2 regions of the Limosilactobacillus sp. DJ3M12 genome follow, and region 1 is predicted to be linked to the other one. Evidence: riboswitches for the same ligand, from Rfam matches in the RefSeq annotation. Region 1 holds a riboswitch; the other holds the start of a gene.
What was found. Region 1 has a riboswitch for lysine ahead of lysA (diaminopimelate decarboxylase). Riboswitches for the same ligand answer to the same signal wherever they lie in the genome.

Region 1 (15,814 bases):
GCACGGAGACGACCAACAAAAGTGTCACGCTTGCCAACAGCATTAATTGGTTGAGGATAAACCTGGTGCGCAGGATCATCCTGCAGAACTACCCCGGGAGCGTCCTTTAATACTGCCCGCAATTGGTCAACAGTTACCGTTGGATCATCAACAGTAAAGTAAATCGATTCTCCATGAGCAATTGGGACAGGTACACGAACACAAGTGGCAGTAACCTTAATATCCTTAGCGTCCATGTCGTTTAACATGATCTTCTTTGTTTCGTGGATCATCTTCCATTCTTCATGGGAGTAACCATCATCTTCAAAGACATCGATCTGGGGTAATAAATTAAAAGCTAATGGATAATGCTTCTTGTCACCCTTTGTTGGCAAAATCTTGGCATCTGCTTGCATATCTTTACCATCAAGGTAGTCTTGAGTTTCTTGTCGTAATTCATTTAAGGCTGATTGGCCTGCTCCTGAAGCTGCTTGGTAAGTCGAAACAATAATTTGATTTAATCCAAATGCTTGGCGGATTGGTTCCAATGCTACCACCATTTGAATTGTCGAACAGTTAGGATTAGCAATGATTCCGTGATGATTTTTTAACGCCTCTTCATTTACTTCTGGAACTACTAGCGGTACATCAGGTTCCATTCGAAAAGCACTCGTATTATCAACACAAACTGCTCCCCGTTTTACTGCTTCTGGAAGGAACTTTTTTGATACTGATCCACCAGCAGATGAAAGCACAATATCAACCCCATTAAAAGAATCAGGTGTCGTTTCTTCAACAGTGATCGGTTGGCCTTTAAATGATAATTGTTTACCAGCTGACTTAGCAGATGCCAGTAATTTCACACTCTTTACTGGAATTGTTGATTGTTCCAATTGCTGAATCATCCGTGTACCAACTGCACCAGTAGCACCCAAAATTGCGACATTATATTCTTTACTCATCTTAGTTCCTTCTTTCAACCTATCCTAAATTATTCATAAAATTTTGTAACCGTTCAATCGCCGTATCAATAACAGAATCTGCCGCTGCATATGATAAGCGAATGTATCCTTCTCCACCAGGACCAAATGCATTTCCAGGAATTACGCCAACTTTAGCTTCGTGGGCTAGTTTACGAGCAAAAGCGAGATCATCCTTCCCAAATTGCGCAGGGATTTTAGCAAAAATATAAAATGCGCCATCTGGCAACGCAATTTCAAAGCCCATCTTTCTCATTGCACTCGCAAGTTTATCTCTCCGTTGACGATAGGCCCGCTTAAATTCTTGCGGATCATCATTCCCGTTTTCTAACGCTTCAATCGCGGCCGCTTGAGCAGTATCATTTGGGCACGTTACCATAAATGAATGCATCTTTGACATCGTTGAAATAAATTCTCCTGGGCCAGCCACATATCCTAAACGATAACCCGTCATTGCATGTGATTTTGATAAACCACTAATCAGAATTGTCTGCTCGGGCAAAAGTGTCGCAAGTGAATGGAAGGGTTGATCGTACATCAATGAACTATAAATCTCATCAACAATCGCATAGATATGATGATCTTCAATTACTTTAGCCAATGCTTTTAACTCTTCTTCAGTGTACGAACGGCCAGTTGGATTATTAGGATAATTTAAGAGAACAGCCTTTACTGCCGGACCCTCTTTTGCTAATACCTCTTCTAGTCTTTCAGCGGATAACAAAAAGCCATCTTCAGCAGTGTTAACTTTGATCGGTTCAGCACCAGTTAGAGAAACACTCGGGAAATATAGCGAAAATGCTGGAGTGGGAATAATTACTTTATCTCCCGGATTTAACATTGCAAAAGTTGTCGCGGTTACCGCTTCTGTTGCCCCAATCGTTACTACAATTTCGGTTTCAGGGTCATAGTAAACGTGACGACTCTGCTCAAGATATTTACTAATCGCTTTGCGTAATTCAATCTTACCCTTACTCGACGAATAGTGAGAATCATCATTTTGAATACTTTCAATTGCTGCCTTCTTAACATGATCTGGCACAGCAAAGTCCGGTTCCCCAAGCGTTAATTTTACTAGTCCAGGAACGGCAGAAATTTCTTCATCAAATGCGCGAATCTGTGCTGGCGGAACAGCTGCCAGATGACTATTTACGGTTGTTGCTAATTCAGCATGGAGTCTTGGCATTTTTTCACCCTCTTATAAAATATTTTCTAAGCCAATTACCAATTTTGATAATCCATCAACTTTCTCCAGAGCAACCTTAACCCCATTCATAAAGGATTGACGGTCAAATGAGTCTTGGCGGATAGTTAGGGCCTCGCCATCCCCACCAAAGAGAACTTGTTCGTGAGCAATGTACCCCGGAAGTCGAACAGCATGAATCTTAATTCCATGGTAGTCGCCACCCCGCGCACCGGTTAAGCTCTCTGTCTCATCAGGATTCGTCTCATGTGCAGGACGGACTTGATCGATCAACTTTGCGGTACTCAAAGCCGTTCCTGATGGGGCATCTTTTTTATCACCATGATGCATTTCAATAATTTCAACGTCCGGGAAATATTTAGCTGCTTCCTGAGCAAATTTCATAAGAAGAACTGCCGACATCCCAAAATTAGCAGCGATCAATCCACCCACTTGTTTTTCTTCACTGAGGCGCACCAGGTCTGCTTGTTGTTCATCGGTTAAGCCGGTTGTTCCAACAATCGGCCTCATTCCGTGTTCAAGCGCAAACTTAACATTCTGATAAACAGCACTTGGCAAGGTGAAATCAATCCAAATATCAGCAACGCCATCTTCAATTTCATCCAAAGTTTGATAAGGATGAACAGATGATGCAAGGTGAAAATCAGCCATATTCTCTTTTGTTAAGGTTGGTGCAAGCGCAGCAGTAATTTCAAACCCAGCGAGTGAGTTCACTAGATCAACAGCCTTTTGTCCCATTGCTCCAGTCGCACCAGCAATTAAAACTTTTTTCATGCTTTATTCCCCCAAATTTAAAGGTAAGTTCTTGGCAGTCAACGAATTAGTAGGTAATGATAAGGCAGTCTCTAATTCGCGTTTTTCTTCTTCATTTAATGGAAGAATTGGTAAGCGACAACTACCAACGTTAAAACCTTGCGCATTCAAAACAGCTTTAACTGGTGATGGTGATGGGAACATAAACAAAGCGGCCATCCGGGGAGTTAACCACCGTTGCAACTTACCAGCAGTTTGATAATCGCCTCGGTATAGTGAGTCATACATTTGGCGCATTTGATCGACATAGGTATGGGAAGCAACCGAGATAACCCCATTTGCTCCTAAAACCCGGGCAGTTAGCGCCTGTGCATCTTCACCCGTGAAAACTGCAAAATCAGGGTCGCGGTGTTCAACAATGTATTCAAGTTCTTCCAAAGATGTACATTGTTTTACAGCGGCGATATTTTGATGGTGCGACAATTCTACTACGGTTTCCTGAGCCATCTTTACCCCTGTACGACCAGGAATGTTGTAAATGATGATTGGGAGGTCAACATTATCCGCAACTGCTGTGAAATGAGCAACCATTCCCCGTTGGTTAGGTTTGTTATAAGGAGGAACAACAACAAGGGCATAATCGATACCGTTAATTTGCGCAACCTCATTAGTAAAGGCAATCGTTTCCTTAGTATTATTGCTACCAGTTCCAGCAATAACCGGAACCCGTCCGTTTACAATTTCACCGAAATGTTGGTATAGCTCAATTTTTTCATCATGAGTGAGTTCTGGAGTTTCCCCAGTAGTCCCCCCGATAACAAAACCATTACTCCCATGTTCAATTAAGTAATTTGTCAAATATTCTAAACGACCATAGTCAATATTTCCCTCATCATCAAAAGGGGTTACAATTGCCGTCATTAAGTCTGCATTTTGTAATAATGTCATATTATTTCCTCCATTATTTGTTCCCTATTAATTTTGCATCCGATATTCAAGAAAACCAGTAATCGCATCTACTCCACGTTTAATTGCTTTTTCATTGGGGGTAAGGGTGGCCGAATGTAATTGTGAATCATCTTCAACCCCAAGCCAAAACATGGTTCCCGGAAATTTAGCCAGTAAGTAGCCAAAGTCTTCCCCAGTCATTGCTGGTTCTGTTTCGATAAAGTTTACAGTTGGTGTTTCTTCCATATAATGGATAAACCGTTTTGTTAATTCTGGATTATTTTCTACTGGCCAATAGCCACCCTGATTTAATTCAAGGGAAACATCCATGTTAAAACTACGCCCGATTCCTTCACATACGTCCTTCAAGCGATCATCAATAGTTTCAATCATCGTCTGCGTTAGTCCCCGAATCGTTCCTTCAATCCGTGTATGTCCAGCGATAACATTTCGAATCGTCCCGCCGTCAATCTTTCCTAAAGTAATTACACCACTTTGAATAGGATCGATACTCCGCGAAATCACAGTCTGCACTTGAAGAATTAATGAGGCTGCCGCAACGACCGTATCATTAGCATTTTGAGGATACGCCGCGTGACCGCCCTTACCATTGAGGTCAATATTAACTTCCGTGGTTCCCGCAAACAAGGTCCCCATCCGACAACCAATTGCTCCTGCTGGCAAATCAGGATTATCATGCAAACCGTAAAACTCATCTGGTTTCCACTTTCCGCTAAACAAGCCCAGTTCATATGCCCGCTTTCCACCATTTTCGCTTTCTTCGGCCGGTTGAAAGAAAAACAGGATATTATCTTGCGGCTGGTGTTCACTAAAATAATTCAATACACCTAATGCAACCGTCATATGAATATCATGACCACAGGCGTGCATTATTCCCGGATGAGTTGATGAATATGGCAAGCCTGTTTGTTCCTCAACTGGTAAAGCATCAATGTCTGTTCGATATCCAATTGTTCGTTGTGGATTCTGACCATGAACTAACACCATGAGAGCAGTTGGCAATTCCTTAAAAGTACGAACTTCTAAAAATGCTTGGTTAAAACTAGCAACCGTCTCCACTAAGTATTGGTGGGTGTCAAATTCATGGAGAGCTAGTTCCGGAATTTGGTGGAGATGACGACGAATTTGAATTAATTCTTCTTCTGTTAACATCTTCATCCTCCTAAAGCTTCCGTAAATCGTCCTCTAATTCAGTCTTACCAGCAGTTTGGTCATCAACATTCTTAATAAACTTAGCAGGAACTCCCGCAACCATCGTATGAGGAGCAACATCATGAGTAACCACGGCGCCAGCAGCAATGACCGCTCCTTCTCCTACATGAACCCCTTCAATTACCACCGCATTGGCGCCAATCATTACATTGTCATCAATGCGGACTGGTTCAGCTGAAGCCGGTTCAACCACTCCAGCTAATACAGTACCAGCACCAATATGACAGTGGCGACCAACAATTGCACGGCCACCAAGAACTGCCCCCATATCAATCATCGAATCGGCACCAATTTCAGCACCAATATTAATTGTTGCGCCCATCATAATGACAGCATTGTCACCAATAAGCACTTTATCGCGAATAATTGCTCCTGGCTCAATGCGGGCATTAATATCCTTCAAATCAAGCAAAGGGACTGCTGAATTACGCGCATCGTTTTCCACATGGTAAGATTCAATTGCTGAACTGTATTCCTTTAATAACGGTTCAATAACTGTCCAATCACCGAAAATAACACCCGTACGCTGTTCAAGAAATGTTTCTACTTCTGTGGGAAATTCTAAATCACCCAAATTTCCTTTAAGATAGACCTTTACCGGTGTCTTCTTGGGTGCGTTACTAATGTAGTTAATGATTGTTTGTGCATCTAATTCAGCCATAATTATTTACCTCTTTCTTCCTTTATATATGTCAAATTATTGTTGTATATATGTCAAATTATTGTTGGTATGGTTCATCCAAATGAATTAAATCATCATAGGTTTCTCGTTTAATTACAACCTGAGCTGTGCCTTTTTCTGCAAAGACAACTGCTGGACGAGGATTCCGATTATAATTTGAAGCCATTGAATAACCATAAGCACCAGTATCAAGCATCGCTAAGACATCTCCTGGTTTTGTAGCCGGTAATACCTGATTCTGACTGAGGATATCACCAGACTCGCAATACTTTCCTGCTACCCGAACATGTTCAACCAACTCTGCACGAGGATTATTTGCTAAGACCGTTTCATATTGTGCTTCATAAAGTGCTGGACGAATGTTATCACCCATCCCCCCATCAACTGTTACATATGGCTTCAACCCTGGTACATCTTTACGTGATCCAACAGTATAAAGATTATAACCAGCGGGCCCCGCGATTGAACGTCCGGGTTCTATCCAGATCGCTGGCATAGCAAGATTTGTTTCTTTAATTTCAGCTTTAATTACCTTAATAATTGCTGCCACAAATTCTTCTGGAGCAAGTGGTGTATCATCTTTTACATAACGAATTCCAAAACCGCCCCCAACATTGATCACAGCAGCTTGATAGTTAAATTTTTCTTGCCAGTGGGCAGCAACTTCAACCAACTTCTTAGCTACCCCTTCAAATCCCGCAAGCTCAAAAATCTGTGAACCAATATGGGCATGCAACCCTTTCATTTGCATCCGGGGATTCTCGAGGACTTTTGCTAACGCCTCATCTGCCTGTCCTGATTGAAGGTCAAACCCAAACTTACTGTCAACCTGACCAGTTTGAATGTACTTATTTGTATGAGCAGAAATTCCAGGAGTAATTCGCAACATTACATCAACATGTGCATCAAGCTTCTCCAAAACGTCTGCTAGCAATTCAATCTCATGGAAGTTATCAATCATGATTGTTCCCACATGATGGTCAATTGCCATTTCCAATTCTTCCCGTGATTTATTGTTTCCGTGAAAACTAACATCAGCCATTGGAAAGCCGGCTTTGATTGCCGTATATAATTCACCACCAGAAACAACATCAACATGCGCACCTTCTGCAGCAACTACTTGATACATTGCGATTGCTGAAAAAGCTTTACTAGCATAGCTAACCGCATAATCAACATTATTTTCTTCAAAAACCCGCTTAAATGCTCGAATCTGTTGGCGAATCTGTTGAACATCATAAACAACTAACGGGGTACCAAACTGATGAGCTAAGTCAACCGCATCACATCCCCCAATCGTTAGATGACCAGCGGCATTTAATTGTTGATCAGTAATCTGTTCGTTCATTTGTAATTCCTCCATGAGATTTGTAGTAAAGAGGCTATAAAAAATCCACTGTCTGCGCAAACAAACAGTGGAATTCACTTATCCATTCTGATTTGTCGATAGCGCAACGCAAGCTCTTATTGTCCTGCGACAGTCCGTAGCTTATTCAACTACGACCCAGCTACTTAATGTGCCAAACTAAGCGCTTCGGCAACTTCCCTGTTCAACTAACCTCAATGTCTTGGCGGACTAAATTAGTTTACTAGTGTCGGTTGCGCCTCTTCGATTTATACATAGCTTATAAGTCTTTTATGAGAATGTCAATACAAATAATTAAATTTAAAAAGTTTTTTTAATCCATTAGATGTAAGAAAGTTTATTTTACTTACCTTATACAACTTAAAGGTTTGCATGTCTTCCTTAATGTGTTAGAATTCGATTAAATTATTTTAGAGATAAATTAACAACCCTAATTTTCTCAAAGGAGTATTTAAGTATGAAAGTTGTAAAATTTGGTGGAAGTTCTCTGGCTAATGGAGAAGCCTTTCAAAATGCAATTAATATTATTACCTCTGACCCCCAACGCCGGGTAATTGTCACTTCTGCGCCGGGTAAACGTTTTGCCGATGATATTAAAGTTACTGACTTACTGATTAAATATGCCCAAGCAGTAATTGCAGGCCAAAATCCCCAAGAAATCGTTGAACAAATTTTAAATCGATATCAAGAGATTGCCGCTTATTTTGGCTTACCAGCAGATAAATTAATTCCGCTAGTTGAACGACTGGAAGGTCTTCCTAACCATACGTATCCAAATGATAACTATCTCTTGGCCGCTTTCAAAGCTCATGGTGAACGCTTAAACGCTCAACTAATGGCTATCCTTTTGCAGCATTTAGGCTATGAAGCACGTTTTGTGACACCAAGTGAAGCTGGTATTATCGTTACTGGAACACCCAATAATGCTAACGTTATTCCAGAAACATATGCAAACTTGAGTCATTTTACGTTTAATGAGAACGAATTATTAGTATTCCCTGGTTTCTATGGCCTAACTCTTGCTGGACACATTGCTACTTTTTCCCGTGGTGGTTCTGATATCACCGGTGCAATTCTCGCGCGCGGTCTTCACGCTTCAACTTATGAAAATTTCACCGATGTCGATGCTATTTACTCAGCCAATCCACAAATTGTCGACCATCCGCAACCAATTACAACCATGACTTACCGGGAAATGCGAGAACTATCTTATGCTGGTTTCTCCGTCTTTCACGATGAAGCATTGATTCCTGCTATTCAAGGAAATATTCCAATTAATGTTCGTAATACTAATGATCCTGAAAAGCCGGGAACAATGATTGTCCCTGATAAAGATTTTCAACCAAGCGATATTATAACGGGGGTCGTGAGTGGAAAACACTTTGCAGCCCTCTACCTGCACAAATATCTTCTTAACAAGCAAGCAGGTTTTACTCTTCGGATCCTTGAAATTCTCGCAAAGCACAACGTCTCATACGAACATATGCCTTCCGGAATCGATGATATAACAATTATCCTTGATCGGAATGCAATTAATGACCAATTAATCGATACCATCTGCAATGAAATTCAAGAGGAGATTAATCCTGACCGTTTAGAATGGATTGATAATTATGCAATTACCATGGTTGTTGGTGAAGGTATGCGTAATCGCACGGGGGTAATTGATGATATATTAATGCCTCTAGCCGAAAAACACATTGCGGTTCCCATGATTAATCAAGGAGCTTCACGAATTGCAATTATGATCGGAACATACAACGAAGACGCGGATGATGCCGTTCGAGCTATTTACCATCGCTTTTTCGCAAATTAGGAGGAACTATTTATGGTGCAATTATTAAAAGTACACGGATCACAAAATGCCTTTTTTATTCTTGACCAAACACAATTGACTACTCCCCTTACCGATAAAGAACTAGTTTCATTTACCCGAAAAGTAACTGATACACAAAATGGCGTTCTCGGTGGTGCTGATGGCGTTTTAGTTGTTAACCATCCAACTAGACCAGGATCGGTAGCACAAATGCGGGTAATTAACGCAGATGGCAGCGAAGCCTCAATGTGCGGTAATGGTTTGAGAACGGTTGCTCGTTATGTAGCAGAACGTGATAATTTAACCGATTTTAAAGTTGATACAATGAATGCTAGTCTTCGTGTTCGTCAGCATGAAGACCTTGCACCTGGAGTTCCTGCTTTTGCGGTTGAAATTTCACCAGTAAAGTTTGACCGCACTGCTTTGCCATTTGATAATCTTGGCCATGAGCGCCTGTTAGACACCCTCGTCCCTGAGTTATATCCTAACCTCCGTTTTTCAGCCCTTGCTGTTCCTAACCCCCACTTAATTAGTTTTGTTAGTATGGAAGAGCTAAATGGCCCAGCACTTGAAGAATTAGGTACACGGTTAAATAGTGATAATCTTTACTTCAGTGACGGGGTAAATGTTAATTTTGGCCATATTCTTGGTCATAACAAACTCTTTGTAAAAACGTTTGAACGAGGAGTCGGCTTTACAAATGCTTGTGGGACAGGTATGTCTGCCACTAGTCTCACTTTAGCCCTCACTCATCCAGACGCAGCATCATTTAATGAACCAATTAGTGTTTATAATCCTGGTGGCATGGTTAAGACAATTCTTCACCGTGATGACTACAACTACTGGGTCGAACTAATCGGTAATGCTACGTTTACTCATATTATTACTGTAGAGGAGTCAACAATTCACCAAGAAAATCTTGATGAGCTTCAAAGCAGTAGCGTTGAAACGGATGAAAACAAAGCATATTTGGCTTTTGTTAATTCACTACCTTCCTTAAAATTTGAAAACTAAAAAAATTTAAAAGATAAAAATCGATGAAAATTCAGTTTCAACTCTGAATTTTCATCGATTTTTAATTTATTTACGATTAAACAATGTATCAATTGATTGGTTATTGTGGATACGAACAATTGCTTCTTTTAATAAATCGTCCACTGATAATTGAACCAACTTAGGGAATTCTTTCTCTTTTGGTAGGTGGATTGTATCTGTTACAATCATTTTTTCAAGAGGAGAATTTTGTAACGTATTTACCGCATCAGCTGATAATACTGCATGCGTAGCAATTCCGTAAACTTTAGCGGCACCAAAGTTCTTTAATGCTTGTGCAGATAAGTTCATCCGTACTCCTGTATCTACAATATCATCAACAATAATCGCAGTCTTTCCTTTTACATCCCCGATTACATATTCCGGTACTTCTTGTTCAGTCCGTTCCCGAACTTCATTGTTACGGTTATCAATAATCGCAATGGAAGCTTTAATTCGTTCAGCATATTTCCGCGCTAAATTAACGCCAGCATGATCAGGGGCAACTACTACAATATCATCACCCAAGTTTTGTTCCTCAATATATTTAGTAAAAAGACTGGTTGCTTGAAGATGATCAACAGGAATATCAAAGAAACCTTGAACTTGAGGAGCATGAAGGTCAATCGTTACTAGTCGACTAATTTGATCCATTTCAAGAAGGTTGGCGATCAATTTAGCTGTAATTGGTTCACGGCTTCGTGCTTTTCGATCTTGACGTGCATAGCCATAGTATGGCATTACTACGTTAATCTTGGCCGCACTTGCCCGCCGTAGAGCATCAACCATAATTAATAGTTCCATCAAGTTAGTGTTAACTGGATCAGAAACTGACTGGATGACGTAGACCTCACAGCCACGAATACTTTCGTCAATTGTAATTTTAATTTCCCCATCAGCAAAATGACTAATGGAAGCTTTACTCAACGGAATCCCCACGCGTTGAGCAATTTGTTCAGCTAGTTTTGGATTTGAATTTAGTGAAAATAAACGCACATTATCGGCATTTTTTATCTGGGTCATTTTTATACTCCTTTAAAGTTCGACAATAATCATAACTATTATGACAACAAATTACTATTCAAGCAAGTATTATTTGGCTTGATGCAAACTTTGTAAGCTAATATTTTCCATTCCGATTAATGGATCAATTGTCTCTGAATTAATGAGATCAGCTGTTAGGATATATTGCTGAGCATCATTATTTATTAACTGTTCATTTTCTTTTTGAACAGGTTGCGGACTAGAAAGTTCTTTGGTTAACGAATCCGTTTGATGATCCAATTTTGATTTTAGTTCACCATGCTTACTCCAAACCTTATCAAGACGATCGACCAAAGAAGTTTTCCGGTTAACTGCTTCATTTTTTACACTAGTCACAACCGCATACGGCTCACCGATCAAGACTAACTTTTCTGCGGCACGGGTAATCGCCGTATATAAAAGATTTCGTTGAAGCATCCGGCTAAACTGCTGAACAATCGGCAAAAGAACCATCTTAAACTGACTTCCCTGTGCTTTATGGATCGAAATACAATAAGCTAACCGTAATTGATTCCATTCCATGCGGCTATAGCTCACTTCATTACCATCAAAATCGACAGTAATTGATTCATTTTTCTTACCGACTGTCCTACCGCTTTCAATTGCTGTGATTTTTCCAATATCACCATTAAAAATGTTCTTTTCTGGAACATTAACGAGTTGCAGAACCTTATCTCCAACACGAAAAGTTAGTCCCCTAAAATCGACTTCTTGCTTTCCATTAGCTGGAGGATTATATGCCTGTTGTGCAAGTTCATTCAAACGGTCGATTCCCGCCTGTCCGCGGTACATTGGTGCCAAGATTTGAATATCATTTGCGGAATAATCTCGTTTTTTAGAAAGGTCAATAATTTGTTGAACCACACTTGGCACTTGGTTAGCATGGCATGAGATAAATGATCGATCTGGCATTTTATTCGTTAGATCTGATGGTAACTTACCCTCTTTGATAGCATGAGCTAATGGGATAATTGTTGAATCAGCAGCCTGGCGGTGAATATTGGTTAGTTCAACTTTGGGCAGTTCTGCAAAGTCAAGAAGATCATGGAAAATTTGCCCGGGACCAACAGATGGTAATTGGTCTTTATCACCTACCAAAACCACATGCATAGAAGTAGGGACGGCTTGAATAAGAGTCTTAAACAAGAGGGTATCGACCATCGACATTTCATCAATAATCAATAACGAGCCTTCTAAATCGCGGGCATTCATATCAGTTGGCATTTCCCGACCGTTAAGTCCTAGCAAGCGATGGATTGTACTTGCTGGCAAATCTGTAGCTTCACTCATTCGTTTAGCAGCTCGGCCTGTAGGAGCAGCTAGCAAAACAGGAAAAGACTTTTCCTTATATTCATTTACATCCAATGAGAGATTATGAATTTTCGCATAGCTAGCTACAATTCCCTTAATAATTGTTGTTTTTCCCGTTCCTGGGCCTCCCGTAAGAAGCATGACTTTGCTGTTTAAGGCTGTTTTAATAGCCTCTTTTTGAACTTGGTCATAGTTTATCCCCGATTGATCAGCAACTTCCGTAACTGTTTTTTCAATAGTCGTTGCTGGTAATTTTTCCTGGTCAACGGTAAGAAGACGATGTAAGTGATCAGCAATTTGCCATTCCGCGTTATAAAGGGCAGTTGGATAAATTTTTTCATCCGCGTAACTAATTTCTTGATTTTTCTCTAACTCAACAATTTGGTTGGCAATTAAATCTGTAGAAACACGGCCACCACTTCCTTGGGCAAGCAACTGGATAGTTTGCTGCAGAAGAGGTTTTGTTGTAGTAAATGTATCACCAGTTTCCATTGTCAAGTCATCAAGTGTCTGGATAATTGCTGCATCAATCCGGCGTGAATCATCCGTGGCAATTCCTAATTTTTGTGCCACCTGATCAGCACGATTAAAACTAATTCCATCTATTTCAGCGGCGAGTTGATAGGGGTTTTCATTAATAATATGTAGAGTTTCTTCCCCGTACTTGTCAAAAATTGCACTACTAAGGTTAGCGCCAAAGCCGAGATCATTTAGGCCGATAATAATCTCGTCCATCCCCTGGTTTGCCCGTAAATTATCAACCAATGAATCCTTAACTGCTTTGCGGAGTTTTAATTTATCTAAAACATGCGGGTCAGCAATAATTTTATTAATCGCATCTGTTCCTAACTTGTCGACAATTTTTTCAGCCGTCTTTTTTCCAATTCCGGTAAATTGTTTTCCAGACAAGAAATCAACTAACCCATCCTTGCTTGTAGGACGGTTGACATGATAAGAAGTAGCTTGAAATTGTTGTCCATATCGTGGATGCTCAACAATTTTTCCCTCAAAGCGGTAAGTCTGATCATCACTAAGATCACCAAAACTTCCGGTTACAGTAATTTCCGGCTCGTGCCAATCAAAATTTGCTTCTTCAACCGAGACAATTAAAACTTTAAAAAACGAATCTGGACTAGTAAAAATCTCAGATTGTACCTGACCAATAAAAAAAGACGGCTCCGTTGGCGTCTTAAATAGGTCGATTTCTTCAGCCATAGAAGTCATCCTTTCATGTTGCTAATTTTTCTTTTGCGTTGCCTGAAGCGCTTTTTCAATATCATTAAGTCGTTGCTCACTCTTATGGTAGTAGTTAGGATCTAACTGCTTAGCTTGCGCAAGGTAGTCTTTGTATGGCTCACCAAGAACCATCGCTACAATTCCGCGGTTAAATTGCGTATCAGCACGGCCCGGATGATACTTTAGAATTGCATCATAATAAGCCTTAGCCTGTTTAAATTCACCTAATGCTAATAATGAATCACCAATTACCTGATTAATTTCAGGATCGTCTGGACGTAATTCAAGGGCAGTTAATCCATAAGCAACGGCTTGCTTGTATTGTCCCTTTTTCATATAGCTTTGGGCTAACATAAGATAAGAATCAGCTTTGAGTTTGGGATCATCAATCTTATTGTAAAGCTTAATTGCTTCATTAACTTTGCCAATCTCATAGTAAAGGTTACCAAGACCATAGTTTAAGAGGTTCATAGCATCCTTGTCACCCTTTGCCTCAAAGATCCCCAAAGCCTTCATAAAGAGTTCTTCTGCTTGTTGATAGTCATTTAACCGGGTTAGCAAAGAACCTAAATCATAATAATTGTTTACTTTATCTGGGTGCTCATCAATTGCTTCAACTAGTTTATGAACTAATTTTTCTGTTTCCTTTTTCTTAGGATCACGAAAACCTTTTTTCTCTGTCATTAATATCACCTCTTAAATCGTATCAGTCGGATCAACCTTGCTCTTGTGAAGGTAAGATGTATCATTCCACTTTTCAAGTTCAAAATGACGACCATCATTAGTAATAAGAATCGTCGTTGATGTATTGCTTAGTCCACCACGATCTTTCAAGTGAGCAAGCGGTGTTCCAATCAATGCATTAATGGCAGCATTCAAGGCAGCTCCATGTGAAATCACGAGAATATTACCATTAGGATACTGGCGACAATACTCTTCAATTGCTGCACGGAAACGAGCGATTACTTCTAGAAAACTTTCTCCTTCTACTAATGATTCATCATATTTATCAGGATGATGACGAAAGTTTTTTAAGACTTCAGGCCATTTTGCCGCAACATCTTCAAAATGCATTCCCTCCATTTTGCCTAAATTAAATTCTTTTAACCGGCTATCAATTGTTAATGGGATTTCTGGATTCAAATGGTTCAATAATGCCTGAGCTGTTACGCGCGCACGCTTTAAAGGACTAGTATAAGCGTGTTCAAACGGAATCCTTTGTAAAGAACTTGCTAATAATTCAATTTCACGATAACTATCCTTTAATAACGGTGAATCGCCATTGGCACCTTGATAACGGGATTCTAAATTCCATTGCGTTTTTCCGTGCCGGATTAAATAAACTTTTGTCATCTCTGTCGTTACCCCTTTTATTTACTATCTTACCAGAGTTTGCGGCAATTGTTTATCACAGAGTTATTACTTTATGTATATTTAAGAAGGCAAAAGCGAAATTACCTCTGCCTTCTTTAAGGTCTAAAAATATGAATCAAACGTATTGAAGCTGCCGGTCATGACTGTAAGCACGATCAATAATCGCGCTCCCAAGGCATTCCTCTCCATCGTAAAAGACAACTGCTTGACCTGGAGTGATGGCCCGTGCAGGATCATCAAATTCAACCGTTACCATTTGATCATCCTCTGACAAATAAACAGTAACGCCAACATCCGTCTGACGGTAGCGGAACTTGGCTGTACAGTGAAAATCACGCCCATAACGACTTACAACATCATCAACCCAGTGGATATCACTCGCTTCAAGATGAGTAGCATAAAGATGGCTGTTTTCGTATCCTTGACCAACATAAAGAACGTTCTTCTTCATATCCTTACCGATTACAAACCATGGCTCATTACTTTCCTTATTACCACCAAGGCCAAGCCCACGACGCTGACCAATGGTGTAATACATTAAGCCCATATGCTGACCAACGACCTTACCATCAAGGGTCTCCATATTCCCTGGTTGTGCTGGAATATATTGACTCAAGAATTCACGAAAATGACCATCCTCACCGATAAAGCAAATTCCAACAGAATCCTTCTTATCAGCAGTAGCAAGCCCTGCTTCTTCAGCAATCTTTCTGATTTCTGGCTTAGTGTAGCCAGCTAATGGAAACATTACCTTATCCAACTGCTTATAATCAAGTTGACTTAAGAAGTAAGTTTGATCCTTGTGTTGGTCTTTAGCACGCATCAAGTGCATCCGGCCGTTCTCATCACGCTTTAC
Region 2 (15,814 bases), on a different contig from region 1:
TCAACCTTCTGATTCGTAGTCAGACACTCTATCCAATTGCGCTATGGGTGCATATAAGCGGAAGACGGGATTCGAACCCGCGACCCCCACCATGGCAAGGTGATGTTCTACCACTGAACTACTTCCGCATGTCTTTGATAAGTTATTCCCTATCAACGATTATTAATATTACACGAAAATCTCATCAATGTCAACAAGAATTTTCAAAAAATATTAAATGCGGATGAAGGGACTTGAACCCTTACATCAAAATGATACAAGATCCTAAATCTTGCGCGTCTGCCAATTCCGCCACATCCGCAAATTAATGGAGGATACAGGGCTCGAACCTGTGACCCCCTGCTTGTAAGGCAGATGCTCTCCCAACTGAGCTAATCCTCCATAAATAGGCTTGCTATATAAATCAGCCTATTTAATATATCATCTATATAATTTTTTGTCAAATCCTATTTAAGATTTAATTCAATTAATTTTTCATCAATCATGGCTAAGACCTTCTTAGCAGCAGCCGGATCTTCAACAAAATCATATTTATCACCATTAATAACCATCTTAGGACTTTCATTATAATCCTCATACCATTGAACATAACGTTCGTTTAAGTTTTTATAATATGAATATAATGAAGGATCATTAGCAATTTGTTCAAATGAACGTCCCCGTTTCTTAATCCGTTCAAGCATTGTCTCAAACGAAATCCTAATTGTAATTAAAAGGTTGGGGGCTTTTTGGTGTGGTTGCTCTGGTAATTCTTCCATCATGTTACCTAATAATGAAGAATAAATATTTGACTCCGTTTCCGTAGCTCGACCCATATCTGCGTTTAACTTGAATAATAAGGCATCTTCAAAAATTGAACGGTCCAAAACATTTAAATCATTTGAGTATGAATCTTTAATCTCATCAAGCCGCTTGTTTAAAAAGTAAATCTGTAATAAGAAACCATATTTTTTAGGATCTTTATAAAAAAGCGGCAAAATTTTATTGTCGTCAACAGATTCATAGAAGGCCTGGCTATTAAGATGGTCTGCCAACAGCTTTGTCAAACTGGTCTTTCCTGCACCGATTGTCCCGGCTATAGCAATCATTAGTTATTTCCCCCTGTTTCAAATTCAAAAAGTAACGAAAACAATTCTAACATTTAAAATAAAAAGGAGCGAGTATTTTCTCGTTCCCTTTTTATTTTATTAATCATCTTCCGGTTCGTACGATTCACCCTTTGTTCGCCTTGATAAATCAACCTTATCAAGCGGAATCAAGTGCGTCTTGTAACGAATCTTGTAGTAGAAGAAAAGAATTAAGAATAATGGAATTCCCATGTAAGTAATTAAAATGTTTTGCCAATCCATTTTTACAAAAGCATCAATGTTTTGACCACAAATAACGACAATACATAGAGTAAGCGCGAATACTGGGCCAAATGGGAACCCTGTTGCATGATACTTCAATTCAGACAGTGTATGGCCTTGCTTAAGAAATGCCCTCCTAAAGCGGTAGTGGGAAATTGCAATTCCTAACCATGCAATAAATCCACACAATCCAGATGCACCAATTAAGTAGTTATAAGCTTTGGGACCAATGAATTGGGTTGCATAGGCTGCTAATGAAACAACCATTGTTCCCAGCAAAGCATAAATAGGAATACCATGCCGGTTTACATAACCAAAAATCCGCCATGCATATCCTTCACGCGCTTGTGAATAAAGCATCCGGGTTGAAGCATATAAACCAGAGTTAGCAGCAGAAATGACGGCAGTTAAGATAACCGCATTCATTGCACTAGCCGCAAATGCTAATCCTGCCCGCTTAAACACAATCGTAAATGGACTCATTGTAATATTTGAAACGTCTTGATTCAATAAGTTCTTATCTGTGTAAGGAAGGATGCAGGCAATAACAAAAATAGCAAAAATATAAAAAAGTAAAATTCGCCAGAAAGTTGAATGGATTGCCTTTGAGACAGACTTTTCTGGTGTAGCAGCTTCACCAGCAGTAATTCCAACTAATTCTGTTCCTTGGAATGAGAACCCAGCAACCAAGAAAACACTAATAATTGCTGGCACACCTCCAACAAACGGTGCCTGCTTATAGTGGAAGTTGCTTAATCCAACTGGCTTACCACCCATAATTCCAAAAATAATTGCAACACCGACAATTAAAAATACGATAACTGTGACAACTTTGATTAAAGCAAGCCAAAATTCAGTTTCACCATAAGATCGTACTGATAAATAATTGATTAAGAAAATTAATACCATCACTGTTACACTAAAAATCCAGCCTGGAACATTAGGAAGCCAATAATTCATTACAATTCCCGCAGTTGTAACATCTACGGGGATTGTAATCGCCCAGTTAAACCAATAATTCCAACCAAGAGCAAAACCTAGTGCTGGATCAACAAATTTTGTTGAATAAGCTGAAAATGACCCAGTTAATGGCATATATGTTGCCATTTCCCCTAGACTCGTCATTAGGAAATAAACCATAATTCCCATAATTCCATATGCAACTAACGCTCCGCCAGGTCCCGCAGTTGAAATAGCGGATCCACTGGCAATAAAAAGTCCCGTACCGATTGTTCCACCAAGAGCAATCATGGACAAGTGACGTGTCTGTAATGTCCGTTCCATATGACCCGTCGACTTAGATTCATCTGCCATAAATATATTTCCTCCAAATTTGTGTGCCTTAACGTCAACATTTTCGAAGAGGATAAATTAAAAGGGTCTTCTGATCGGTAACCCCACCAGAAGACCCAACTTAATACCTATAATTAATCGTTGAATCAATTTAGGAAGCGCCCCGCAATTATTGCGACAGTCTATAGCCTATTGTGACTATAGCCCAACATCTACCAGAAATAAGCTAAGTAGTGTTTCGGCATATTTTCCTTTTACTAATACTCCGGTGCTTATTCACCTAATACTAGTTACTGATAAAATATGCAACCTCTTCATCGAATGAAATTATACCCCACTCAAATAAAAATGCAAGTCCGATTATTTAATAATGCATTGCCATAAGTCATCCTTGTCATAAGTAAAACCACATTTAACAAGTACTCGCTGAGAACGATAATTGCTTTGTTTGCACTCCGCATGAATCGTAATTTTAGATGGCAAAATAGAAATAAATTTTTGAAGTGCAGTTGTCATTATGCCTTTATTCCATTGGTTTTGCTGCAAAAGATAACCTAATTCATAATGATGAGCAATTCTTTTTCCTTCATCCCCATACCAAGCACTTAATACAATCATCCCCACTACATCTTCATTTAGTTTCACTACCATTACATGATTCTGGCGAACAAACATCTTAATAGCTTGCACACGTTTTTCTCTTTGAAGTGGTAAAAGCAGTCCCACTGCTTGTGTTAAGTTTTCATTATCCAACAATTTAACTATTGCTCCTAAATTGTTATTAGTTTTTGCTGATTCAATTATAATTTCACTCATTTTTCTCCTATTTCCCGGGAAATAAAAAAGAGAAGCAACCAAAAAGATTGCCCTCCATCAATTTCGATTATTAAATTTCAATACTACGGAAGAACGGAATCCGTTGCAATCGTGGTGCCCAAGCGACATAGAGCCATTCAGCTACTTGTAACCATGCATAAGCTAATAACATTGCACCAATAGTATCAAAAGGCCAGTGAGCATAAAGATATACCCGCGATACCGCCAAAAAGAAGACTGCAAATATTAATAAAATTTGCAAAATTGTGCGGACAGATGCTTTTTGAATAAGCGGAATTACAATTAAGAATAAAATTGCTACTACCAAGAAGAATCCTAAAGTGTGACCACTAGGGAAACTATAGCCATCATCTGCTGCCAAGTGTTGTGCAGGACGGACCCGCTTAACGATGTGTTTAATAATTGTTCCAAGCACATCACCACCAAAAATCGTTCCTAATGACCATAAAGCCGGGATGCGATAGCCCTTCAACCATAAAACACCTGCAATAATAAATACCCATACTAAATCTAAGACCGGTTTAACTAAAAATGAAAGTAAGCTCATCAAAGCATGGAACCAACCAATTCCTTCCAGGCGCTGACTAGTAAATAACGACTGCAGAACAGCATCAATCATTGTTAGCACTGACGAATTAAACATAATTAATAGCATCAATGCGATAAAGAAACCACCGCTTAAGGCAAAGCGCCACCACCGATGATCATCACGTTCAATAAACATAATCAAGGATTCTCCTAACTTAAATTAATTAATCAAAAATAAGTATACCACAGTGTCAAAAATTCCATCGTGACTTTTTGATTAAATATTTATGAAGATAGTTCAAAACACGATTTAAAAGCTCTCCCAAACCAAAGCCAAGCGTAATTGCACCAACAATGACAACTACCTGGTAGAAATAAACATTAACAAGATGGTAATTACCAATAGCAAAATTACGAACCATTTTATAAGCCTGTCCTCCAGGCACAAATGGAACTAGCGCGGGCACATTAAAAACAATAATTGGCATTCGTTTTCGACGAGCTGCTGCCTGGCTTAATACCGAAATTAAGATTGCAGCAACTAAATTACTAAACGCAAGGCCAATGCCACTGCAATAATACATTATCCAGTAGACTACCCATACGCCTCCACCAATCATCCCCGCAGTATGATAGGCACGTTTAGGAATATTTAAGAGGATACCAAAACAAACTGTCGAAACATAGCATAAGAAAAATTGTAATAATAGGTTACCCCAATTCATCTCCTACCCTCCTAATTAAAGTGCAGAACAATTACAATTGCACTACCAATCGAAACGGCAGTTAGAATCGCCTCAATCCCTCTTGTAGGTCCACTAATTAAGTTTCCGGAAACTAAATCCCGTGCCGCATTAGTTAAGGGCACCCCAGGAACCAGAGGCATAACCGCACCAATAATAATATCATTAATATTATTAGCAAGGTGCATTTTAACAAAGATCACCGCCAAAATACCTATAATTAAGGAAGAACAAAACTCTCCTAAATATTGAATCTTAAACTTTCGTAAAAGGTATGAAAATGCTCCGTAACCTACGCCACCTGCAAGAAAGCCAGCCCAAGAATCAGAAACATTACCTGTAAAGACAATCATTAATGCACCACTTAAAATCGCAGCAGCAAATGATTCATACCAGTTTTGCCATCTTGACATCTTTTGGTGATCAATCTTTTTTAATTTAGCAAATGCTTGTGGAACATCAATTTTGCGCCGTGCTAGTTCACGAGAAACTTCATTGACATCCGCAATTTTACTTAAATTGTTTTTGCGATGACGAATAGTAATTACTTGGGCATCAGGTTCATTAATCGTCCCAACTACAATTCCAGTTACGGTTGTAAAAGCCTGAAAGCCATGAAGTCCTGCACTTTTTGCCATTCGGGATAAGGTGTCGTTAACTCGTTCCATATTTGATCCATTTTCAATTAAAAGTCTCCCAGCTAGCAAACAAGTCTTTAGTGCTAGTGCTTGTCGTCGTTTCGTTAACATCTTTTCGCCTTCTCTGTTCAAAGATATTTATTATTATCCTCTGTTTAGATAAGGAGCTCAATACAAAAAAACGGCCGGAAAAATCCAGTCGTTTTTTGTATTTAGTCTTTAACTACATTTGCAGCTTGAAGGCCACGTTCGCCTTCTTCAACTTCAAACGTAACATGTTGTCCTTCGCTCAATGACTTAAAGCCATCCCCTTGAATAGCAGAAAAATGAACAAACACGTCATCGCCGCTTTCACGAGTAATGAAGCCATACCCCTTATCGTCATTAAACCATTTAACAGTTCCTTGTTCCATGTTGGAAATCCTCCTGTGCATTAAGCACTAATATAATTTGTAATTCGTCTCAGGTGAAGAGATCCATTTGCAATGAAACAATCGAACCAACCGCACTTAAAAAAACTACAAAAACCATTGTATCACATAAGCAATCATTTACATAATTAACCTTTATTTTCTTGAGCTGTGTCCGGTTCAATAAAAATATTATGTGAGGCCTTATATGAAACATTAATTTCTTGGTCGTTATCCTCTTTTTGAATCACAATTGGTCCTTCAAAAGGCTCATGGCGAATTACAGTTACTTGTTCCTGAGGTCGTAATCCTAACTCTTCTAAGTAAGTGAGAAGTTCATGATTATCTAAGAATCGTTCTAGTTCAACTTTTTCCCCATCATCAGCATCTGCTAATAAACGATGTGTTACATCTGGGAACTTGCCATTAGCTGATGGAATTACTCCACCATGCGGACAATGATCAGGGTGTTGAAGAAAAGCATCTAAGGCCGTTGCTAGTCGATCACTTGTCTGATGTTCAAGAATTTCCGCTTCTGAATGGACGTCGGCAAAATTGTAGTGAAGCTTATCCACTAAAAATGTTTCCCATAAACGATGCTTTCGAACTAATTCTGCAGCATACTTTTGTCCCTTTTCAGTTAAAGAAATACCAGCATATGGTTCATGAACAACTAGCCCTTCGTCAGCCAACTTAGAAATCATCTCGGTTACTGATCCAGCGGCAATTCCTAGTCCAAGGGAAATCTCTTTATTAGAAACTTTTTTATGACTACCACCTAATTCAAAAATAATTTTTAGATAGTCTTCCTTCATTGGAGTCAAATTGTTTCACCTCTGGGTATTAAAATTTGGCCTACGATCGGTCATTATGTGTTTTTATATATTAACATTGAACCCAAATTGATTATAGCATATTATTAAAAGTGTAGTTTGGAAAGCCTAACTTTTTTGTTATAAGCTTTTTATAAACCCGCAATCGATCTTTACGGAGGAGTAGGTAAATCATGGACGAAAAAGTAACAGGGAAACGCTTTTTAGCAGTTACCCTCCTAAATGTATTAATTACAATTGTTGAAATCTTCGGAGGTATTCTTTCAGGAAGTTTAGCCTTACTATCAGATGCTTTTCATAATTTAGGGGATTCGCTTTCCATTGTACTAGGCTACTTTGCCCAGCATATTGGCGGGCAACCAGAGAATCAGCAACGAACTTATGGCTACCGTCGAGCTGAAATCCTCTCAGCATTAACTAATAGTATTTTTTTAATTGTTATCTCTGTCTTTTTAATTATTGAAGCTATTAAGCGGTTAGAGCATCCCCAGCATATTAACGGGGGCATTATGTTAACTGTAGCCGTGATTGGTCTGCTTGCCAACTTTATTTCTGCAGCCCTCTTACATGCCGGAAGCGAAGACAGCTTAAATGTCAAAGCAACTTATCTCCATATTCTAAGTGATGCACTTTCATCAGTTGCCGTTATCATTGGAGGAATCATTCTTACCTTTGTTAATGTTCCATGGCTTGATCCCGCCTTGACAATTGGGGTTGCCCTCTATATTGCTTATGAGGCTTGGCCAATTATTAATCAAACCATTAAAATTCTCATGCAGTCCTCCCCAGATCTTGATTATAATTCCATTGAAAATGATTTAAAGCAAATCGACGGAGTTACGGCAGTTCATCACGTCCATGCATGGATGATGGATGAACACCGAATCATTTTCTCTGCCCATCTTAATTGTGATGACTTGCCACTAAGGCAGGTTGAGCGAATCTATAGTCAAGTAGAAAAAATCTTGCATGAAAAATATGGGATCTGTCACGTTACTATTCAAGCAGAATATCACCGTGGGAAAGATGAAAAATTATTCAACACTCCTGTTGATGAAAAGAACGTTATTAATAACGATTTCAAAGAGGACTAAAATTAAAAGGAAGCAAAAAGTTGAGCGAAAACTCAGCCTCTTGCTTCCTATTTTTTTACATCGATTAAAATAATTTTCCGACTCCATAGTGAATCGTAATCGTAATCAAACCAATAATAATATTTCGAATAACTGCAATTTTTACAAGCCCGTTCCCGAGTTTAGAACTGATATAACCGGTTAGAGCGCTCGTAAAGGCAACTGCCAAAATCACGGCATACCACTTATATGCTTCGGGAGCAAAAGTCATCGCCATCAACGGAATTAATCCTCCGGCAGCTGCTGAAAAAAGAGAAGAAAATGCAGCATCCCAAGGGTTAAGATAGTGACCAAGCTCAACATCATACTTAATCCGAACAACTGTCTCGAGGGGCTTTTTATTAAGGAGATCCTTAGCAATTTTGATTGATGTTTCAGGAGTAACTCCTTTATTTACATAATAGTCTTTTACTGCCGCAAGTTCCCCTTCATAATCGTCCTTTAAGAGTTGCTCTTCTTTAGCAACGGCCGCTTTTTCTGTATCCTTTTGAGTAGATACAGAGGCATATTCGCCAGAAGCCATTGAAAATGCACAGGCAAGCAAATCAGATAAGCCAGCAATGAAGATAGTAAAACGGTCACTTGTCGCTGCTGCCACCGATACCAAAACACCGACAACAGTCAAAATCCCATCATTTGAACCTAGTACCCCTGCTCGTAACGTATTCAGTTTTTCTTCCATTGTTTGCTTCTGATGCTTTTTCACCTTAATACTCATTTAATCTCATCTCCCTACCGCGCAAATAATTGTCCAATCAGGTACGTAACCCCCATTGTTAATAATCCAGCAGCTGCATTCCTGATCATCGATTTAATCCGGTTAGATTTTCCTAAAACCGCCGCAAAATAACCAGTAATTAACAAGGCAATTAGAACTGCAATTGCGGTTGCTAAGATTCGAACATTTGCGGGAGAAACGGTAACCGCCACCATTGGTAAAATTGAACCAGTTGGAAAGGATATAAAGGAAGCAATCGCCGCAGCATATGGACTTGTAAACTCATTGGGATTAAAGCCATAGCGCTCTTGAACAGCTGTCCCTAAGGCATCTTTTTCCATTAATTCTTTCGTCGCTTGTTTAGCTAATTGCGAATCAATGTCTTGAGCTTCATATTTCTTTTGAACATAGTCAAATTCATGCTGGTATTGATTCTGAAGCCGCTGCTTTTCACTAATCAAAGCCATTTTTTGTGAGTCCTTTTGGGTCGAAACTGAGACGTACTCCCCCATACACATTGAGATCATACCGGCAAGTGTTCCGGACAAACCCGCGATTAAGATGGAACGGGCATTACTCGTTGCCGCTGCCACCCCGATAACAATTCCGGCAATTGAAATAATCCCATCATTAGCCCCCATCACACTTGCACGCAGAACGTTTACCTTTTGTGCTAGTGACATCTTTTTCTTGGACAAATTTATCCCTTCCCTCTTTTAGTTTAGAATCATTATAACATAGAGATAAGTAAAAACAACCAAATAATCTTCAAATGATATTCTATCTTAGAATCATTAAAAAATATATTTTCATGTAAAAAGCGATAGTCCTAATCAGAACTATCGCAATAATCTTAAAAATTAAATTATTTATTCATAAGCCTGAACAGTGTTTGTCCGAATAACAAATACTGACGTTCCAGCATGACGAGCCATGTATGATGCCTGAGAACCAACCGCCTTACGATTACCCTTCTTACCAATTGAACCAACAACTAATAAATCTGGCTGAAAAGCGGGGATAACATGATTACAAATCCGCTCAGCTGGCCGCTCCCCACGATCAACAATCGCCGTAATCTTTTCTGGATCAACGCCGTAATCAATTGCTGCTTGGACATATTCATTTACCCGTTGACGTAATTCGTCTTCACTGCTATGAACATAATCCTTATCTAAGATTTGATATACATTTACCCGGTCAGTTTCTAAAATTGATACAATTCCTAGCTCTGAACCATCACGTTTCGCCTTATCAACCGCGTATGAGAAAGCGGCACGGGCATCTGGTGCATCGTCAACACCAACGAGGATCTTCTTGAACTTCTTTGGCTTTATTTCGAACATTAGTATTCTCCTCCCTATGTTCTACACTTTAACGGTGAAGCATTACTCGCTCCTCTTCGTTAAATCATATTCTTCACTCCTTATGTTACTACTTATCTCGATTTTGTAAATAATTATTTTGGCCTTCCTAAAATAAAAGTGATTTATTAAAGAATTTTATAATTATTTTTTCAAATTCACTTCTACACAATTCTCATTTTGACGACTTATAGAACAATCGATATAATAAAAGTTACTTACTTCTTGATAATATCAACGAAATGGGGTTAATTATTTCATGTCAATGATTGAATTTCATAATGTACAAAAATATTATGGCAAGTTTCATGCATTAAAAGATATTAATTTAACAATCGATGATGGTGAAACAGTTGTTTTAATTGGGCCATCTGGCTCGGGAAAAAGTAGTTTAATCCGGACTGTTAATGGTTTAGATCCTATTAGAGACGGTCAATTAATCGTTAATGGGTTTGACCTTGCCGATAAGAAAACCAATGTAAATTTAATTCGAAAAGATGTCGGAATGGTCTTTCAACACTTTAACTTATACAACAATAAGAGTGTTATCGAAAACATAATGCTCGCACCACGAATTGTATTAAAGCGTCCGGAAGAAGAAAACCGTGAGTTAGCAATGAAACTGCTTGATAAAGTTGGCCTTGCAAATAAAGCTGAAAGTATGCCTGCTCAGCTATCTGGAGGGCAAAAACAACGAATTGCGATTGCCCGCAGTCTTGCTATGAAGCCTAAATGCCTCCTATTCGATGAACCAACAAGTGCTCTCGATCCTGAAATGATTGATGATGTTTTAGACGTTATGAAAGATATCGCTAAAAACTCCAACATGACAATGTTAGTAGTGACCCACGAAATGGGCTTTGCACGGGCAGTTGCTGACCGGGTTATTTTTATGGCAGATGGTCGGATCTTAGAAGACGATTCCACCGAAAAATTCTTTGGCGACCAGCCTTCTACAGAGCGTGCTCGCGAATTTATGAGTAAGATCAGTGGTCACTAAGGAGGAATTATAATGAAAAAGTATTGGCGATTGATTAGTCTTAGCGCCCTCCTCTTTGTTGCTCTCCTTACTCTTTCTGCCTGCGGTACCTCAATTGCAAAAAAAGATGTTCTGACCGAAGATATGCGTAGTCAACGAATTATCTGGGGAGTTAAAGCAGATACCCGCCTATTTGGGCTGGAAAATATCCGGACAGGAAAGCTAGAAGGATTTGAAATTGATCTTGCAACAGCTATTACAAAAAAGATCCTCGGCCCACAGGGAAAACCAATTTTTGTTCCTGTAACCAGCGGAACCCGGGTGCCCCTATTAAAAAATGGTAATATTGATGCGATTATGGCAACCATGACGATCACTCCTGAGCGAGAAAAGCAAGTTGACTTTACCCATTCTTACTTTGATGCTGGTCAATCTCTCCTAGTTAAAAAGGGAAGTCCAATCAAAAACATCAGCGATTTAAATCGACGAGGTGCTATAATTCTTGGGGTTTCTGGATCAAATTCAGTTAAAAACGTTGCGAAGTTTGCTCCTAAAGCACGTGCCCTTCAATTATCTGACTATGCTCAAGCGATGACGGCCCTTAAATCTAAACAGGGGGATGCCCTTACCACTGATAATGGGATTCTCTATGGGATGGCAGCTGAAAACCCAGGCTATGAAGTTGTCGGCGGTAACTTTACTAAAGAACCTTATGGAATCGCCGTTAACAAAAATCAAACACGTTTTCGCAATAAATTAAACTGGGCGTTAAGAGAAGTTGAAAAGGATGGAACCTACAACCGTCTTCTTCTTAAATGGTTTGGCAATGTTAAAGGATTTAATTATCAGGAGATGAAGCGCTAATGTTAAATTTAATTATAAATGAGTGGCATCCCCTTTTAACCGGCCTCTGGAATACTATTCTATGTAGCCTTATTGCACTAATCGGGAGCCTTATTATTGGAACCTTTTTTGCCCTTCTCGAAATTTCGCAGCATCGGGTTTTAAAAATCATCGGTCATGTCTATGTGGAGGTCTTTCGTAATATCCCACTATTGGTAATTACAATGGCTTTTTTCCTGATTATCCCAATGTATGTAGTGAAAATTAATGGATTTACTGCGGGAACAATTGGCTTAACTCTTTATACGTCTGCATTTATTGCTGAAACTGTGCGTGCTGGAATTAATTCAATTGATCCTGGTCAAATGGAAGGAGCCCTTGCCAATGGACTTACTTATGGACAAGCGATGCGCTACATTGTTTTACCACAAGCATTTCGCGTTGTTATTCCACCACTTGGCAATCAATTTATCAATTTGGTTAAAAACTCATCGGTCCTTGCCTTTGTCGCTGGCTTTGATCTTATGTACCAAGGAAATCTAATTGCAAACGATACCTTAGCAACTATGCCCACGTATTTCATTGTCGGGATCATGTACCTCATCATCACGCTTCCGTTGAGTTATTATATGCGACACCTTGAAAAGAAATTAGCCTAGGAGGGATGATCAATGCAAAACTTTATTGACGCTTATTCATGGATTAATATCCGTTTCCTCCTAGAAGGACTTTGGATTACGATTGAAGTTTCCGTAATTTCAATTATAATCAGTTTTATTTTGGGAACTTTTCTCGGAATTATTCGTTACGCTAACATCAAATACTTATCAGCAATTGTAGGATTCATTATCGATATTATCCGTAATCTTCCTCTCCTGCTAATAATTTTCTTCACCTACTTTGGCCTCCCCAATATCGAAATTAAACCAGAAATTATTCCTGCCGCAATTATGGCGCTTTCAATTTTCGAATCGGCAATGGTTGCTGAAATCGTTCGCTCAGGGATAAATTCGATTGATTACGGTCAAACGGAAGGGGCATTAGCTAATGGATTAACTAAGTGGCAAGCATTACGAATTATTGTCTTACCACAAGCAATTAAGAATATGATGCCGGCTCTCGTTAGTCAGTTCATTTCATTAGTTAAGGATACATCACTAGCAACAATCATCGTCTTGCCAGAGTTAATGTACCACGCCCAGATCATCTATGGTCAAAACACAAATTATATTATTCCGATGTTCGTTGCGTTAGCAGTCCTCTACTTTATTGTCTGCTACTCATTATCATTGGTTGCACGTTATTTGCATAAACACATTGCATAAGTATAAACAGAGGCTGAGAAAAACAACAGTTTTTTCTCAGCCTCGTTTTATATGAATATTGTTACGATATCGCGGAAATTAACCACAAGGCGGTTAATTTCCACTCACTTATTTAATACTGAATCATAAAGTCAAACCGTTGATGCTCTCCGGTCAAGCGATTAACATGCCGTTCCATCACTTGACGTCGTTGTCCAAACATCATCCAAACGGCGATTCCAATAAATACTACTAATTCTATTCCCGTCCCAATCCAATTTTGAACTGTTACTTTGCCAGTCATCAACGTTGAATCAGAAGCAATAAATGCCGTCCAATCTAATAGGAAGTGCATTACCATTGCTAGCCATAATTGACCAGTATAAACATAAACGGTTGCAAAAAATAGTCCAATCCCAGCTGCGCTAACTGCTTGTAAAACAGTCATTGACCATTCTTGAGGGCCATAGTTGGTAAGATGAACAATTCCGAATAAAATTGAACTCGTTGCCAATGCCAACGGAAGGCGTTGCTTAACATTGCGCCAAGCATAGAATAAGATGCCAAGAATAGCAAAACGGAATAAGGTCTCTTCCATTACCGCAGCCTCAAACGCCGAAAGGGTAAAATCCCAATTAGCACGGTGGAGCCTTGGCATTTCTCCCGTATTTAAGGCCATAAAGATAATATCAACAACAACTAATCCAGCAAATATCCCCCAATTAAAATCACCGCTCCAGTGTGGTTTTAATCCTGGCCATGATAAATGCCACGTCCGCATAACAGTTGTCGTAAGAATAAAGAAAGCAACTGCGCCAACTGCACCAGTCGATAATGCTAATAATAAGAAGTGATTATCAACCAAGTCTGTTGGTAAGGCAATCAATGGCGTAAAAACCACCTGAGCTAACCAGGCAATAAAGATTAGCCGTTCGATGCTCCAATGCATGAACTCACCAATTACGCTTGCAAATGGTGCAAACATAATAAAGTAATAAAAAATCATCATTGTCACAACGCCCCGGGATGGTAAATGTAATAGAACAATAATTTCTCGAACCATTACATCCCAAGCAAACACTAAAATTATCGGCTGGGCAATTACCTGCAGCCATGCATTCAACTTTTTAACTAACAAGGATACATTAGGTAAGAGTTCAAAGACTAAACCAATTCCTAAAATAATAACCATGATCAATAATGCTAATGCAACAGTCTGACGATTAAATTCGTAATTACGAATCATCATCATTGCCAAAATGACCAGGGTCGCCCCAATTTGAACCCGGTACCAGATCCTAAGATAATCGTTTCCGGTCATTTTTCCTCATCCTCTCTGGGAAATCTAAAATAATTGCTAAATATGATCATACCAAACAATCTCCTTAGTTTTAAGAACAAATCTTCTTTTTTTAGTTTAAACCACAAAAGAACCTGCAGGCAAAAAAACCGCAAGTTCTTTTATCGTTTATTTTGTGTTTCCAGTTGCAACTGGTTGCTTCTCTTTACTATTCTTCTTTTTAGAATGTTGCTGAGAGTTCCGGTGGGAATGATTATTTTGTCGTTCGTTTTTATGTGTTTGATTATTTTTATTGTTTGGTCGACGATAGTGTTGGTTTTCGGAACGATTATTACCGTTCAAAATTGTCACCATCGGAATAATCACTGGACGACGACCGGTGCGATCATAGAGTAATTTTTGTAAACGGCTGATAATTGTCCGGTTTAATACCCGTTGATCAATGTGTTTGTGATTCTTAAATGTATTAAGGATTGCCCAGAATACTTCATGATTGGCTGCCTTAATCAGCTCTTGTGATTCATGCATATAAACAAAGCCACGAGAAACAATATCAGGCCCCGCAACAATTTGATAATCCTTTAAGTCGACAACCGCAATCGCTGTTACGACACCTTCTTCTGAAAGCAAGCGTCGTTCGCGAATTTCTGGATTTCCAACCGTATCTCCCGCATCACGACCATCAATATAAACATCACTAACACTATCAATATGGTCCGCCACTCGACAAGAGTCTTTCGTAAGAGCTAAAACATCCCCATTTGCAAGGACAAAGCTATTTTCCTTTGGTACACCAGTCATTTCAGCTAACTTAGTGTGAATTTTTTGCATCCGGTATTCCCCGTGAACCGGCGCAAAGAATTTCGGCTTCATCAAGCGGAGCATAAACTCTTCATCAACTTGACCACCGTGCCCGGATGTATGGATATTGTTAACATAACCGTGAATAACATTAGCACCGTCTTCTTCAAGCTTATTGATCAAGGCATTAACGCTAGTCGTGTTACCCGGAATTGGGTTACTTGAGAAAACAACGGTATCCTCAGGCTGAATGGTAATCTGGCGGTGAGTTCCGTTAGCAATCCGACTAAGCGCCGCCATTGGTTCACCCTGCGATCCAGTACACATGATCAATACTTTTTCTGGTGGATAATTGTTAATTTCATTTTGGTCAATAAGTGAATCTTTAGGAATGTTAAGGTACCCTAATTCTTGACCGGCAGTGATTGCATTTTCCATACTGCGACCAAAAACCGCAATTTTTCGCCCTTGCGCAATTGCGGCATCAGATGCTTCACGCAATCGATAAACATTAGATGCAAATGAGGCAAAGATAATGCGTCCCTTAATTCGTTCAAAGATCCGGCGAATATGGATATCAACCCAGCGTTCAGACTTTGTAAATTCTGGTCGTTCAGCGTTTGTACTATCTGATGTTAAAAGGAGAACCCCATCGTCCCCTAACTTAGCCATTTGTTGAAGATTTGGACCAGGTAAATTACCAACCGGTGTCAAATCAAACTTAAAGTCCCCGGTTTGAAC

Region 2: another riboswitch for lysine. It lies ahead of QOS06_RS03780 (amino acid permease); the one in region 1 lies ahead of lysA (diaminopimelate decarboxylase).

Annotation. Positions count from the first base shown of each region.
Region 1 covers NZ_CANCWY010000001.1:27,426-43,239, reverse strand. The annotation lists gene QOS06_RS00210 (aspartate-semialdehyde dehydrogenase) at 1-941, opposite strand, end outside; gene QOS06_RS00205 (aminotransferase class I/II-fold pyridoxal phosphate-dependent enzyme) at 961-2,145, opposite strand; gene dapB (4-hydroxy-tetrahydrodipicolinate reductase) at 2,158-2,937, opposite strand; gene dapA (4-hydroxy-tetrahydrodipicolinate synthase) at 2,941-3,864, opposite strand; gene QOS06_RS00190 (N-acetyldiaminopimelate deacetylase) at 3,892-5,043, opposite strand; gene dapD (2,3,4,5-tetrahydropyridine-2,6-dicarboxylate N-acetyltransferase) at 5,048-5,758, opposite strand; gene lysA (diaminopimelate decarboxylase) at 5,817-7,127, opposite strand; lysine riboswitch at 7,218-7,397, opposite strand; gene QOS06_RS00175 (aspartate kinase) at 7,603-8,961, shown strand; gene dapF (diaminopimelate epimerase) at 8,974-9,975, shown strand; gene QOS06_RS00165 (ribose-phosphate diphosphokinase) at 10,042-11,016, opposite strand; gene recD2 (SF1B family DNA helicase RecD2) at 11,086-13,563, opposite strand; gene QOS06_RS00155 (tetratricopeptide repeat protein) at 13,585-14,268, opposite strand; gene QOS06_RS00150 (histidine phosphatase family protein) at 14,281-14,937, opposite strand; gene mnmA (tRNA 2-thiouridine(34) synthase MnmA) at 15,074-15,814, opposite strand, start outside.
Region 2 covers NZ_CANCWY010000003.1:97,869-113,682, reverse strand. The annotation lists tRNA gene QOS06_RS03805 (tRNA-Arg) at 1-51, opposite strand, end outside; tRNA gene QOS06_RS03800 (tRNA-Gly) at 57-128, opposite strand; tRNA gene QOS06_RS03795 (tRNA-Leu) at 219-301, opposite strand; tRNA gene QOS06_RS03790 (tRNA-Val) at 309-381, opposite strand; gene QOS06_RS03785 (deoxynucleoside kinase) at 447-1,088, opposite strand; gene QOS06_RS03780 (amino acid permease) at 1,188-2,663, opposite strand; lysine riboswitch at 2,791-2,965, opposite strand; gene QOS06_RS03775 (GNAT family N-acetyltransferase) at 3,003-3,458, opposite strand; gene QOS06_RS03770 (phosphatase PAP2 family protein) at 3,529-4,203, opposite strand; gene QOS06_RS03765 (threonine/serine exporter family protein) at 4,259-4,732, opposite strand; gene QOS06_RS03760 (threonine/serine exporter family protein) at 4,744-5,499, opposite strand; gene QOS06_RS03755 (cold-shock protein) at 5,601-5,801, opposite strand; gene QOS06_RS03750 (metal-dependent transcriptional regulator) at 5,948-6,622, opposite strand; gene QOS06_RS03745 (cation diffusion facilitator family transporter) at 6,805-7,725, shown strand; gene QOS06_RS03740 (VIT1/CCC1 transporter family protein) at 7,790-8,482, opposite strand; gene QOS06_RS03735 (VIT1/CCC1 transporter family protein) at 8,497-9,180, opposite strand; gene QOS06_RS03730 (universal stress protein) at 9,352-9,828, opposite strand; gene QOS06_RS03725 (amino acid ABC transporter ATP-binding protein) at 10,106-10,846, shown strand; gene QOS06_RS03720 (transporter substrate-binding domain-containing protein) at 10,859-11,689, shown strand; gene QOS06_RS03715 (amino acid ABC transporter permease) at 11,689-12,327, shown strand; gene QOS06_RS03710 (amino acid ABC transporter permease) at 12,340-12,993, shown strand; gene QOS06_RS03705 (CPBP family intramembrane glutamic endopeptidase) at 13,106-14,293, opposite strand; gene rnjA (ribonuclease J1) at 14,441-15,814, opposite strand, start outside.